DNA from 3 places in the Cribrihabitans neustonicus genome. Region 1 is predicted to be linked to each of the others. Evidence: riboswitches for the same ligand, from Rfam matches in the RefSeq annotation. Region 1 holds a riboswitch; each other region holds the start of a gene.

Evidence for each region. Region 1 has a riboswitch for cobalamin ahead of ACOHWE_RS08005 (aromatic ring-hydroxylating oxygenase subunit alpha). Riboswitches for the same ligand answer to the same signal wherever they lie in the genome.
Region 2: it holds a riboswitch for cobalamin, as region 1 does, so the genes downstream of both, ACOHWE_RS11910 (DUF1636 family protein) here and ACOHWE_RS08005 (aromatic ring-hydroxylating oxygenase subunit alpha) in region 1, are expected to answer to the same signal.
Region 3: it holds a riboswitch for cobalamin, as region 1 does, so the genes downstream of both, ACOHWE_RS11980 (CbtB domain-containing protein) here and ACOHWE_RS08005 (aromatic ring-hydroxylating oxygenase subunit alpha) in region 1, are expected to answer to the same signal.

The regions. Positions count from the first base shown of each region.
Region 1 covers NZ_JBMERQ010000002.1:609,593-613,589, reverse strand. The annotation lists gene ACOHWE_RS08010 (FAD-binding oxidoreductase) at 1-626, opposite strand, end outside; gene ACOHWE_RS08005 (aromatic ring-hydroxylating oxygenase subunit alpha) at 631-1,866, opposite strand; cobalamin riboswitch at 1,975-2,172, opposite strand; gene ACOHWE_RS08000 (dihydrofolate reductase family protein) at 2,445-2,981, shown strand; gene ACOHWE_RS07995 (DUF1523 family protein) at 3,016-3,660, opposite strand; gene ACOHWE_RS07990 (hypothetical protein) at 3,671-3,937, opposite strand; gene ACOHWE_RS07985 (DUF6638 family protein) at 3,938-3,997, opposite strand, start outside.
Region 2 covers NZ_JBMERQ010000004.1:108,080-112,076, forward strand. The annotation lists gene glpD (glycerol-3-phosphate dehydrogenase) at 1-350, shown strand, start outside; gene cobO (cob(I)yrinic acid a,c-diamide adenosyltransferase) at 1,146-1,781, opposite strand; cobalamin riboswitch at 1,832-2,062, shown strand; gene ACOHWE_RS11910 (DUF1636 family protein) at 2,160-2,570, shown strand; gene cobW (cobalamin biosynthesis protein CobW) at 2,573-3,607, shown strand; gene cobN (cobaltochelatase subunit CobN) at 3,790-3,997, shown strand, end outside.
Region 3 covers NZ_JBMERQ010000004.1:121,977-125,973, forward strand. The annotation lists gene ACOHWE_RS11965 (cobyrinic acid a,c-diamide synthase CobB) at 1-968, shown strand, start outside; gene cobA (uroporphyrinogen-III C-methyltransferase) at 965-1,723, shown strand; gene ACOHWE_RS11975 (DUF1636 family protein) at 1,720-2,055, shown strand; cobalamin riboswitch at 2,186-2,397, shown strand; gene ACOHWE_RS11980 (CbtB domain-containing protein) at 2,434-2,604, shown strand; gene ACOHWE_RS11985 (CbtA family protein) at 2,609-3,301, shown strand; gene ACOHWE_RS11990 (hypothetical protein) at 3,369-3,875, shown strand; gene cobF (precorrin-6A synthase (deacetylating)) at 3,967-3,997, shown strand, end outside.

The DNA of each region.
Region 1 (3,997 bases):
ATGATCTGGTTGAGCTGGCCGCGGTAGCCGGTCCAGACCTGGTAGGGGTCGTCCTCCTCCACCACGAAATGAAGCTTGATGCCCGGCACCCGCGCCGCCATGCCTTCAAGCTGGCGGCGGGCGATGATCTCGCTCGGGCGCTTGGCGCAGTTTATGAAGCAGACGTCGGGCGACTGGCCGCGGTCGAACAGGTACTGGGTCATCGACAGGCTGGGCGTGATGCCGGAGCCTGCGGAGATGAACAGGAACTTGCCGTTCGGCCGCTTCGGCAGGGTGAAGAGACCCGCGGGTCCGGAGGCCTTGAGCCGCATCCCCGGACGCAGGTGGTCGAGCATCCAGCGGGTGCCGATACTGTCCGCCTGCGCCTTCACCGTGACCGAGATCGACAAGGGCCGCGAGGGCGAGGAGCTGATCGTGTAGGTGCGCCAGACGGTGCCTTCGGGCACCGGCAGCTCCAGCGTGAGGAACTGGCCGGGCTGGTACTTGAACCAGCAGCCCGAGGGCGCGCGGAAGCTGAAGGTGGCGGTGTTGGGCGCCTCCGGCACGACGGTGACGCATTCCAGCATCTCGTCGTCCTTCCACGCCAGCGTTTCGTCCAGCGTCTCGAAATTCGCAAGCAGTCCCATGCGCTTACTCCGCCGCGATCAGGTTGCGCCCGGTCAGCGCGCGCATGAGCTGCGCACCGTACCAGTTGGTGAACTGGATGACGCCGCTTTCCTGGCTCGGCGAGTACGGGCCGGGCTCGTAGGCGGGCGAGTTGATGCCGCGCTGGTTGTCCTCGACCACGATGCGGTCCTCGTCGTTGGTGGCGGTCCAGACCTCGGTCAGGCGCTTGAGGTCATAGTCCTGCCCCTCCACCGCGTCCTTGTGGACCAGCCACTTGGTAGCGACTTCGGTCTCGGTCGGGCTGATCGGGGTCACGCGGAACACGATGGAGTGATCCGGCAGGAAGTGGTTCCAGGTGGTCGGGTAGTGGAACTTCAGCAGCGTGCCCGCATCCGCGAAGGGCACCCGGCCGAGCGGCTTGGCGACCGCGGCCTTGCCGTCCATCGTGTAGCTCTCGGCGCCTTCGTTCAGCGGCATCCGCGCCAGGCGGTACTGGCCGCGGGCGTCGATCTGGAACTGCGCCGGGCAGCCCGCGCCCTCGATCCGGTCGAAATGCTTCTGCAGGTGCGGCGGGGTCTCGCCGCCTTCGACGCCGGTGACGGAAGGATCCTCGGGGAAGGTGCGGCAGAGCGCAGGGTGGTTGCCGCCGCAGTGGTAGCACTCGCGGTTGTTCTCCCAGACCAGCTTCCAGTTGCCGTTCTCGACGATGGTGCTTTCATGCGCGATCTTCGCGTTCGTGAGGTCATGCGGCGTCAGGTAGGGGCGCGCAAGTTCCGCGAAGGTGTCGAAATCGGGGGCCTGATCGGCGAGGCAGATGTAGATCAGCCCGGCAAGGTCGCGGCAGTGGACCGGTTTCAGCCCGTGTTTGGAGGCGTCGAAATCCGGACCCATGTCGCGCGCCCAGAGGAGCTTGCCGTCAAGCTCGTAGGTCCACTGGTGGTAGGGGCAGACCAGCTTGGGCGAACTGCCCTTCTTCGCCTTGCAGACCACCGAGCCGCGGTGGCGGCAGGCGTTGTGGAAGGCACGCACCTCTCCATCGCTGCCGCGCACGATGATGACGTTGTAGCTGCCGACCTGGTGGGTGACGTAATTCCCGGGCTTCGGGATTTCGCAGGCGGGGATGGCAAACAGCCACTCACGGTAGAAGATCTGGCGCAGGTCCAGATCGAAAACGCCCGGATCAGTATAAAACGCCTGTTCGAGGGAATAATTCTGCTGCCGCGCCATCAGCTTGGCCAGGATTTCGCTGTCCTGAAGCATCTGCATCTCTCCTGAAGCCGCATCCCCGCGGCCCTGTTGGCTGGGTGCGGGCATGAGCCGGGAGAGGCCGCTGGCACGCGCCCGCAACCGCCCTGCCGCTGCCCGCGGTTGACGTTTCCTGGCAAGGCTGGTTTCCGGACTTGCCCGGGGCCGCCTGCGGCGGGCATGGCACCTTCCCGAAGCGCGCGCCTCAGTGGTGATCTGCCATGCCTTGCCCGGGTTCACCGTTGCGGGGGCAGTGCCGGAATTTCACCAGCTTCCCAATTCTCCGCCCCGAAGGACGGCACCTTGCTGCGGCGGAAATTGCCCTCTTTCCACGGTCTTGACGGCGACAAATCCGACCGGCCGAAACCGGAAAAAGACATAGGGGTTCTGCGTCCCGGAGCCGGTTCAGGCGGCGGGATATCAAACCGGCACTCTGCCCTCTGTTTGCGGCAAGGCCCTGAGGACCCGCCGCTTTCCAGCGCGGCGCCCTCCGAATCGCTGCCCAGGCTAAAGGCCAGCTGCACGCCTGCACACAGACACGCTTTCCGGGTATACTTGGCGGCACGAGGCGGCAGGGGTTGAGGGAGTTTCAGATGACGACTGGCCATGTTTTCATTGCAACCAGCCTGGACGGATACGTGGCCCGGCAGGACCATTCGCTCGATTGGCTGACCCGGCAGCCAGGCACGAGCGACGAGGAAAGCGGCTTTGCCGCCTTCATGGACAGCGTCGACGGCCTTGTCATGGGGACGGGGTCTTTCCGCAACGTGCTCGGGTTCGGACAGTGGCCCTATTCAAAGCCCGTGATCGTCCTGAGCAGCAGCCTGACCAGCGGGGACGTTCCCGGGCACCTGCAGGACAAGGTCCGGCTGAGCCGCGCGTCTCCCGCCGGCCTCATGCAAGAGCTGCAGCAGGAAGGCTGGAGACGCGCCTACATTGATGGCGGCAGACTGGTGCAATCGTTCCTGCGCCAAGAGCTGATCGCCGATCTCACCATCACCACGGTACCGGTGCTGATTGGCAGCGGCATTCCGTTGTTCGGGCCTCTCGACAGCGACATCGGGCTGGAGCTGATGGCTTCGCGCCGGCTTGGCACCGGAATGGTCCAGAACACCTACCGGATCGTGTGACTGCGCGGCCGCCCCGTGGGACGGCCGCCCGTGGTCACTTCGACTTCCAGCTGTCCAGCCAGCGCCTGAACCGGCCGCCGCGTTCGGAGATCGCATCGCCCGCGGCGTAGAAGCTGTCCTCCACCTGCTCCACCATCGGGTCGATCCGGGCGCGGCGGAAGCGGCGCCAGCGCACGTAAATGGCCCAGAACAGCGCTGCCAGCAGTACCAGGATGATAATCGTGGGCCAGTTGGTGGGCTTGTCGTCAGGCCCGGCCACCGTCTTGATCGAGACCGCGTTGGGAAAGGCCGACAGGAACTCGTTGCGCCAGCCGTAATGCATCACCGCCACCCACTCGGGGTTGGCCTTGGTGGAGATCGCATCATTGGCATCGGTATAAAGGTTCGCGGTGTCGAACTTGAAATAGGGCGGCCAGTTCCAACCGGTGTCTTCGTTACGGTAGACGATGGCGCGGCCGTTGGGGCGCACCGCCTGGATGAACTGCACATCGCGGTTCTGCAGCTCGGCCGACTGATCGTCCGGTGTCGACCAGAAGATCCGGGTCCAGTCGTTAAGCTCCTGACGTTCCTCGTAAGTGTTGACGATGCGCACCACGTCATATTGCGGCAGCGTGTAATGCAGGAAGGCGCCGATCACCAGCCAGACCAGGATCAGGACGCCCCATTTGATGTATCGCATCGGCAGCACCTCACATGAAGTTAATGACGTAGACCAGGAGCGCGATCGCCCCCAGCGGAATGATGTAGACCAGCAGGATCAGACGGCGCCGGAACGAGCGGTCGTATTGTTTCAGCCCCCGCTGGATGAAGGCCGCGCGGTCGCCGGTCAAGCCCTTGTGTTTCCAGTGGCGCTTGAGCTTGGCGCGCCGCACCTCGCGCGAGTAGAGCGAGACGGCAGCATAGACCACCGTGAGCCCGACCGCGAGGAGCAGCACCAGCCGCAGGAAGCCGAACATTCAGCGCCCCCGCCCGCGTCTTACCGCGCCCCAGGGGCCGACCCGCTCCACCAGCCGCTC
Region 2 (3,997 bases), on a different contig from region 1:
TGGCCTTGCCGGGCGGCGATTTCGCGGTGACGGAGGTCGAGACGCTGACGCAGAAGCTCGCGGCCGACTACCCCTTCCTCACCCCCTACTGGGCCGGCCGGATGATCCGCGCCTACGGCACCGAGGCCTGGCAGGTGCTGGGCGACGCCAGGGAGGCCGCGGACCTGGGCCAGGACTTCGGCGCCACCATCACCGCGCGCGAGCTGGACTGGGCGGTGCAGAGGGAATGGGTGCGGAGCGGCGACGACTACCTGTGGCGCCGCACCAAGCTCGGCCTGCGCCTGGACGAGACCCAGCGCTCGGCGGTGGATGCCTATGTCGAGGGCAAGGCCGCGCAGCTGGCGGCTTGAGGCGCAGGGTGCGCGCGGCTTCGGTCCGGTGCGAAACACCGGCTGCGTATCACGGACGCACGCTCCCCGGCCTTCAGCCGGGCGCGCGGTTTCTCCCCGCCCAGTTGCCCCCATCAAGGGCAGGCCAGGCATTGAGCACCGGTACGCGCGGAACAAGGCCGGAGGCCGCCGCGCATCGCCGGCGCGCTCGCACGCGGCGGCGGTTTGGCTGCGGCAAAGCGGTTCCTCGAAAGGGCGTGCGGATTTGGCTGGGATAAACTGGCAGCCAGAACCCGATGGACCGCCCCCGCGCGCGCCTGCGATGCGCGGCTTCTATTCCTCTTCCACCCTTTTATTCCTCTTCCACCGTTTCGGCAAAGCCGGGTCCGTGCCGGACCGCCTGCCGCCCGCTGGCGCCCGGCAGACCGGTATATCACCTGCCCGCGTTGCCCCGCCCCAGATATCCGCGCCCGCAGGCACTGCAGCGCCTACAAAAAGTATCAGCCCGCCTGCCCCGATGTTTCGCACGCGAAACAACGGGGCAGCATTTCTGACCTTAGGTGCCGAACGAACCGGAAGCACTCCCGCCCCTTCCGCGATGCGCCTCGCGGCGCCCCGGAAAGCGTTGGGCCGGGCGGGGGCGGCGCCGCAGGCGCCGCCCCCGCCCCCCGCGATTTGCGAAGCAAAGCGCAAAACCTCAAGCCGGTGATTTCAACGCAAGCCGAGATACCCCAAGCCGGAACGTTTCAAGGCCTGGCGCCGCGTCCGAGCTTATGCCGCCTGCCGGAGCCTCCGGAGAAAACGGCCGCGAAATCCTCAGAACTCGACGCCCTTCTGCGCTTTGATGCCTGCGCGGAACGGGTGCTTCACCTGGCCCATCTCGGTCACCAGGTCGGCGACCTCAATCAGCTCCTCTTTGGCGTTGCGGCCCGTCAGCACCACATGGGTCATCGGCGGCTTGTGCTCCACCAGGAACTCCAGCACCTCCTGCAAATCGAGGTATTCATAGCGCAGCGCGATGTTGATTTCATCCAAGAGCACCATTGCGTTGCGCTCATCCAGAATCATCTCCTTGGCCTTCTCCCATCCCTTCTGCGCGGCAGCGATGTCGCGGGCCTTGTCCTGGGTCTCCCAGGTAAAGCCCTCGCCCATCGCGTAGAACTGGCAGAGATCGCCGAAGTTCTCCTCGATCAGCGTCCGCTCCCCGGTGGCCCAGGCGCCCTTGATGAACTGCACCACGGCACAAGGCATCTTGTGGGCGATACAGCGCATGATCATGCCGAAACCGGAGGACGATTTGCCCTTGCCCGGGCCGGTGTTGACGATGATCAGCCCCTTCTCGCCCTCCTTTGTTTTCATCATCCGGTCGCGCGCAGCCTTCTTCTTCGCCATCTTCGACGCGTGGCGGGCGGCTTCTTGCTCCGAAATGCCGGTTTCAGACTTTTCACTCACGGGGGGCCTCCTGCTGGTTTACCCATGTCTTGACAAAGAAGCCCGCGATAGCGCAAGGGGGTTTTGCTGGTTCCTGCAACCGCAGGCGAAGAGGGAATGTGAAGGCCCGGCCCCCATGAATTTGGGGGAGGGCTCAAGAACAGCCGCCCCCGCGACCGTGACCGGAGAGGTTGCCATGCCACTGGCCGCGCATCTGCGCGCCGGGAAGGCAGGATGACCGTCAGGGCCAACCGGCTCTGGGATCCGTAAGCCGGGAGACCTGCCAGCGACGTGAATTCAACGGGCGGACGGGGTGTGCCGCGACCGGTTGAGGGGCCTGCACCCGTGCGCCCCTTTCTGGCCGTCCCCGCCTGCCTGCCGCGACAGGAGACGCACGAGATGGCTGATGATCAGGCGGCAGACCCCGCCAGCCCGCAAGACCCGGTGACCCTGACCGTTTGCCTGACCTGCCGCCGCGAGGGCACAGATCCCGAGGCGCCGCGCCCCGGCAGCATCCTGCTTGCAGCCCTCAAGGAAGCAGGCATCCCCGAGGGCGTGACCGTGCGCGGCGTGAAGTGCCTGTCGGCCTGTTCGCGCGGCTGCTCGGTGGCGCTCACCGGCGGCGAGGAACGCTGGAGCTACATCTACGGCGACATGGACCCGGACCAGCACGTGGGCGAGATCCTCGAAGGTGCCGCCGCCTATGCCGCTACTGCTGACGGTCTCGTGCCCTGGCGCGAGCGCCCCGCCGCTTTCCGCAAACAATCTGTCGCCCGCATCCCGCCGGCCGGCTTCCCTTCCGAGGAGTAATCATGAGCGATCTCAACAAGATCCCTGTCACCATCATCACCGGCTTCCTTGGCGCGGGCAAAACCACGCTGATCCGCCACCTGATGCAGAACCCGCAGGGCAAGCGCCTGGCCGTGGTGGTGAACGAGTTCGGCACCGCCGGAGTGGACGGCGACATCCTGAAGTCCTGCGCCGATGAAAACTGCCCGGCGGAGAACATCATGGAGCTCGCCAACGGCTGCATCTGCTGCACCGTGGCGGATGATTTCATCCCTACCATCGAGCAGCTGATGGCCCTGCCCGAGCAGCCCGACCACATCGTGATCGAGACCTCGGGCCTGGCGCTGCCGAAGCCGCTGCTGAAGGCCTTCGACTGGCCCGCGATCCGCTCGCGCATCACCGTCGACGGGGTGATTGCGCTCGCCGATGCCGAGGCCGTCGCCAAGGGCCAGTTCGCCCCTGATCTCGACGCCGTGCAGGCCCAGCGCGAGGCCGATGACAGCATCGACCACGAAACCCCGCTGTCCGAGGTGTTCGAAGACCAGATCTCCTGTGCCGACATCGTGCTTCTGTCCAAAGCCGACCTGGCCGGCGATGAGGGGGTGGAGAAAGCCCGCGCCGTGATCGAGGCCGAGGCGCCGCGCAAGCTGCCGATCCTGCCGATGAGCGAAGGCGTCATCGACCCGCGCATCATCCTGGGCCTGGGCGCCGCCGCCGAAGACGATCTGGAGGCCCGCCCCAGCCACCACGACGGCCACCACGACCACGAGCATGACGATTTCGAGAGCATCGTGGTCGAAATGGGCGAAGTCTCCGACCCGCAGGCGCTGCAGGATGCCATCGTGAAGCTGGCCCGCGAACGTAACATCCTGCGCGTCAAAGGCTATGTCGCGGTGGAGGGGAAGCCGATGCGGATGCTGGTTCAGGCTGTGGGCGAACGCCTGCGCGCGCAGTACGACCAGCCATGGGGGGCGCAGCCGCGCAAGACCCAGCTGGTGGTGATCGCCGAGCATCACGACATCGACGAGCAGGCGATCCGCGCCGAACTGGGGGCGTAAACCTGATGCGGGCGCAGCGCATACTGACATGCCTGGCCCGGCCGATAGGCCGGGCCGCGCCCGGCCTCCCCGTCAAACCGGAGGTTTGCCTCCGGCAAAACGGGAGGGCGCTTCGCACCCACCCGAGGCCGGGCGCAGCCCTCCCGGCTTCCAAACGACCCTCAAGGCAGTGGAACTGACCCATGCACGTCGTCTTCCGCGAAAGCCACGGCCTTGACGAAACCGACACCCCGCAGGACCTCGGGCAGACGCCTGGCGACCTCGTGGTGCTATCGTTTTCCGACAGCGATCTCGGCGCCTTTGCGGCTGGCTGGCACCGGGCAGACGGCAAGCTGCCCTCGCTGCGGCTCGCCAATCTGGTGGCGCTGAAGCACCCGCTCTCGGTCGATG
Region 3 (3,997 bases), on a different contig from region 1:
GCTGGCCGGTGGTGCTGGTGGTCGATGTGGGCGGGCAGGCGCAGTCGGCGGCGGCCACGGCGCTGGGGTTCCGGGCCTATGATCCGGAACTGCCCTTTGCAGGTGTGATCCTGAACCGGGTCGCCAGCCCCCGGCATGAGCGGCTGACGCGGCTTGGCATGGAGAAGGCGGGCATCAGGGTGCTGGGCTCCCTCCCCCGCCGCGGCGACCTCACCCTGCCGGAGCGGCATCTGGGCCTCATTCAGGCGGTGGAGCATCCCGATCTGGAAGCGGCCATCGCGGGTTATGCGGCGTTCCTGCGGGAGCATGTGGACCTGGAGGCCATCAAGTCGGCCGCCCTGGCGGGCGCGGCGCCCGGCCCAGCCACGCTCCCCGAACCGCCCGCGCAGCGGATTGCGCTGGCGCGCGATGCGGCGTTTTCCTTCACCTATCCGCACCTGCTGGAAGGCTGGCGCGCGGCCGGGGCGGAGATCCTGCCGTTCTCACCGCTGGCGGACGAGGCCCCGGCCCCGGACGCCGATCTGGTCTGGCTGCCCGGCGGCTATCCTGAGCTGCATGGGCCAGCGCTGGCCGCGGCAGACACCTTCCGCGCGGGCCTGCGCAAGCACGCTGAGACACGGCCGGTGCATGGCGAATGCGGCGGCTACATGGCGCTTGGCGAGGCGCTGATCGACAAGCAGGGCAACCGGCACCGGATGGCCGGGCTGCTGGGACTGGTGACGTCTTACGAAAAGCGCAAGTTCCACCTTGGCTACCGCCGCGCCGTTCTGGAGGCGGGGATGCCGGGCTTTGCCGCGGGCTGCGCCCTGCGCGGGCATGAATTCCACTATTCCACCATCCTGGACGAGCCCGACGCGCCCTTGGCCCGGGTGATGGACGCCGACGGAAACCCGGTGCCCGAGACCGGATCGGTCAAGGGGCATGTCACCGGCACTTTCTTCCACCTGATCACCGGAGAGCGCGCATGAGCGGTTTCGTGAGTTTCGTCTCCTCCGGCCCCGGCGACCCTGAACTGCTGACCATCAAGGCGGTGAAGCGGCTAGAGGCGGCGGATGCGGTGCTGTTCGACGACCTGTCGTCGGGGCCGATCCTGTCCCACGCCCGCGCTGACGCCGATCTGGTCGGCGTCGGCAAGCGCGCAGGCCGCCCCTCGCCCAAGCAGGACCACGTAAGCCAGCTCTTGGTGGAATACGCCTCTTCCGGCGCGCATGTGGTGCGGCTGAAGTCCGGAGACTCGGGTGTCTTCGGGCGGCTGGAAGAGGAAATCACCGCGCTGCGCGCAGCCGGCATCGGTTTTGAGATCGTGCCCGGCGTCACCGCGGCCTCGGCGGCGGCGGCAGCAGCGAACATCCCGCTCACCCGGCGGATGACGGCGCGGCGGCTGCAGTTCATCACCGGCCATGACGTGACCGGCGGGCTGCCGGAGAACCTGAACCTCGCAGCCCTCGCGGATCCCGAGGCGACCACCGTGGTCTACATGGGCAAGCGCACCTTTGCGGCGCTGGCGGAAAAGCTGATGCAGGCGGGGCTGCCGCCGGAAACCCATGCGCTGGTGGCGCTGGGGGTCTCGACGCCTGCGCAGTCGCTCTATTGCCACACGGTGGGCGAGCTGCCGCAGGTCCTGCGCAAGATGGAGACCAGCGCGCCGGTGCTGATCCTCTACGGGCCCTTGGCGGACAGCGAGCTGCCCGCCGCACCAGACCACGCATCACCGAACGCATGAGCCGCCCCGCCATCACCCTCTGCCGCACCTGCCGCGATGCCGCTCCGGAGCTGCTGCCGCAGCTGGCGGCTGCCTTGCAGGAGGCAGGGCTGGCGGCGGATCTGGCTGAGGCCGATTGCATGTCCGGCTGCCGCCGCCCGCAGACGCTGGCGGTGCGGCAAAGCGGCAAGACCGCCTATCTGTTCGGAGGAATCAGCGCCGCCGACCTGCCGGACCTGATGACCTTCCTGAGGTTGTATGCCGGGAGCCTCGATGGCGATTTCGCCGATGCCCGCCCGCTGGGAGCCCTGCGGTTCAAGGCGCTGGCCCGCATCCCGGCGCACGGATGCTGAGCCGCCGTCTGCCGCGGGCGGGAAAGATTCCGGCCCGGAATTTTGGCCGGAGAATCTCCATTTTCCGGGGCCCTGCCGCGAAGCATGCGCAACAGGACGGTTTCAGCCTTGACCAGAGCGGTGCGCGGCGGGCAAAACAAACTGATACGGTGTCCAGTGGTGCCAAGCGCCAGGACTGAAACGGGAATGAGGAACGGCGGACCAAATCGCGGCGCCGCAGCCTCAACCGCCCCCGCGACTGTGAGCGGCGAGCGGCCGTCCAATGCCACTGGCGCAAGCCGGGAAGGTGGACGGCAGCAGCGACCCGCGAGTCAGGAGACCGGCCGTAGCGCAACGGAACACTTGTGCCGTCGGGTGTGACGGCAAGGAGGACAAGACATGACGACGAAAACGCTTAAGGCATCCGCCGCCGGCACCAGCCTGATCCCGGCCCTGTTTGCCGTGGTTCTGGGCCTGGGCATCATCACGCTGACCGGCCACGTGCAGGCCTCCGCCCTGCATGACGCCGCGCATGACGTGCGCCACGCCACCGGCTTCCCCTGCCACTAAGGCCATGTTCAGCCGTATTCTGACCAGCGGCCTTTTCGCTGGTGCTGCAGCAGGGTTGATTACCGCCCTGCTGCAGCTCGTTTTCGTGCAGCCGGTGCTGCTGCATGCCGAACTCTATGAATCCGGTGAGCTGGTGCATTTCGGGGGCGCGGCCATCTCGGCGCATCCCGAGCTGCCGGGCGCTGACCTGATGCGCGACGGGCTCAGCATCATCTTCACCATGCTGACTTACACCGGCTATGCGCTGGTGATGGTGGCGCTGATGTCGCTGGCCGAGCGCCAGGGCCATGCCGTCACCGCCCGCAGCGGCCTTCTGTGGGGTCTGGCGGGCTTCATCACCTTCCACTTTGCGCCCGGCCTGTCGCTGGCGCCCGAGGTGCCGGGGGTGGCGGCTGCGGACGTGGGACTGCGCCAGGTCTGGTGGACGCTGACCGTCGCCGCGGCCGGTGTTGCCATGTGGCTCATTGCCTTTGGCGGCGGGCTTACCGCCTATCTGATCGCTGCCGTGCTGCTGCTGGCCCCCCATGTGGCAGGCGCGCCGGAGCCGGAAAGCTTCTCCGGTCCGGTGCCGACCGAGATCGGCGCGCTGTTTGCCGCCCGCGCCTTCGGCGTCGGCATGGCGGCCTGGGTGCTCTTGGGCACATTCGCCGGCCATTTCTGGCAGGCGGAAGGCAAGCGCGAAGCGGCCGCGGCCTGATCCGCAGCACTTTCCGCCCCCGCTGGCCGCAGACCGGCGGGGGCGTTCTATTGATGAGGATGAGAAAATGTCCCGCTCTCTTGCTCTTTTTGCCATCGGGCTGGTCTTTGGCGGCGGCGCGGGCTTCGTGACTGCGGCCGGCAATGGCGTCACCTTCGACGGCCACGACCATGGCGGCCCGGCGCATCACGGCGGCGGCCAGGCGGAGATCGCCGGCCATGCCCATGGCACCGCCACCGACCTGCCCGCGGGCGGCGATGCGCCCCGGGTGGCGCTCGAAGTGATGAAGGACCCGATGTCCGGCTGGAACCTGCAGGCCACGACGGAGAACTTCCGCTTTGCACCGCAGAATGCCTCTGCCGCGGATGCAGCCGGAGAGGGCCATGCGCATGTCTATGTGAACGGCGAGAAGGTCGCCCGGCTGTACGGCGAGTGGCTGCATATCCCCTCCCTGCCCGCGGGCAGCGCCGAGGTGACGGTTTCGCTCAACAGCAACAGCCACAGCCCGCTGACGGTGAAGGGCGAGCCGGTCACGGCCAGCGTCACCGTGCAGTCAGATGGCGAAGGTTTGTGAGTGAAGCGCAGGCTTGCAGACGGCAGGCTTGCGGACAACAGCGCGCGGCGCCGTCTTTGGTAAGCCGCGCATCGAAGATGAAGGCCCTGGCATGATTGACCTCACCCTGATCGGCATCGGCA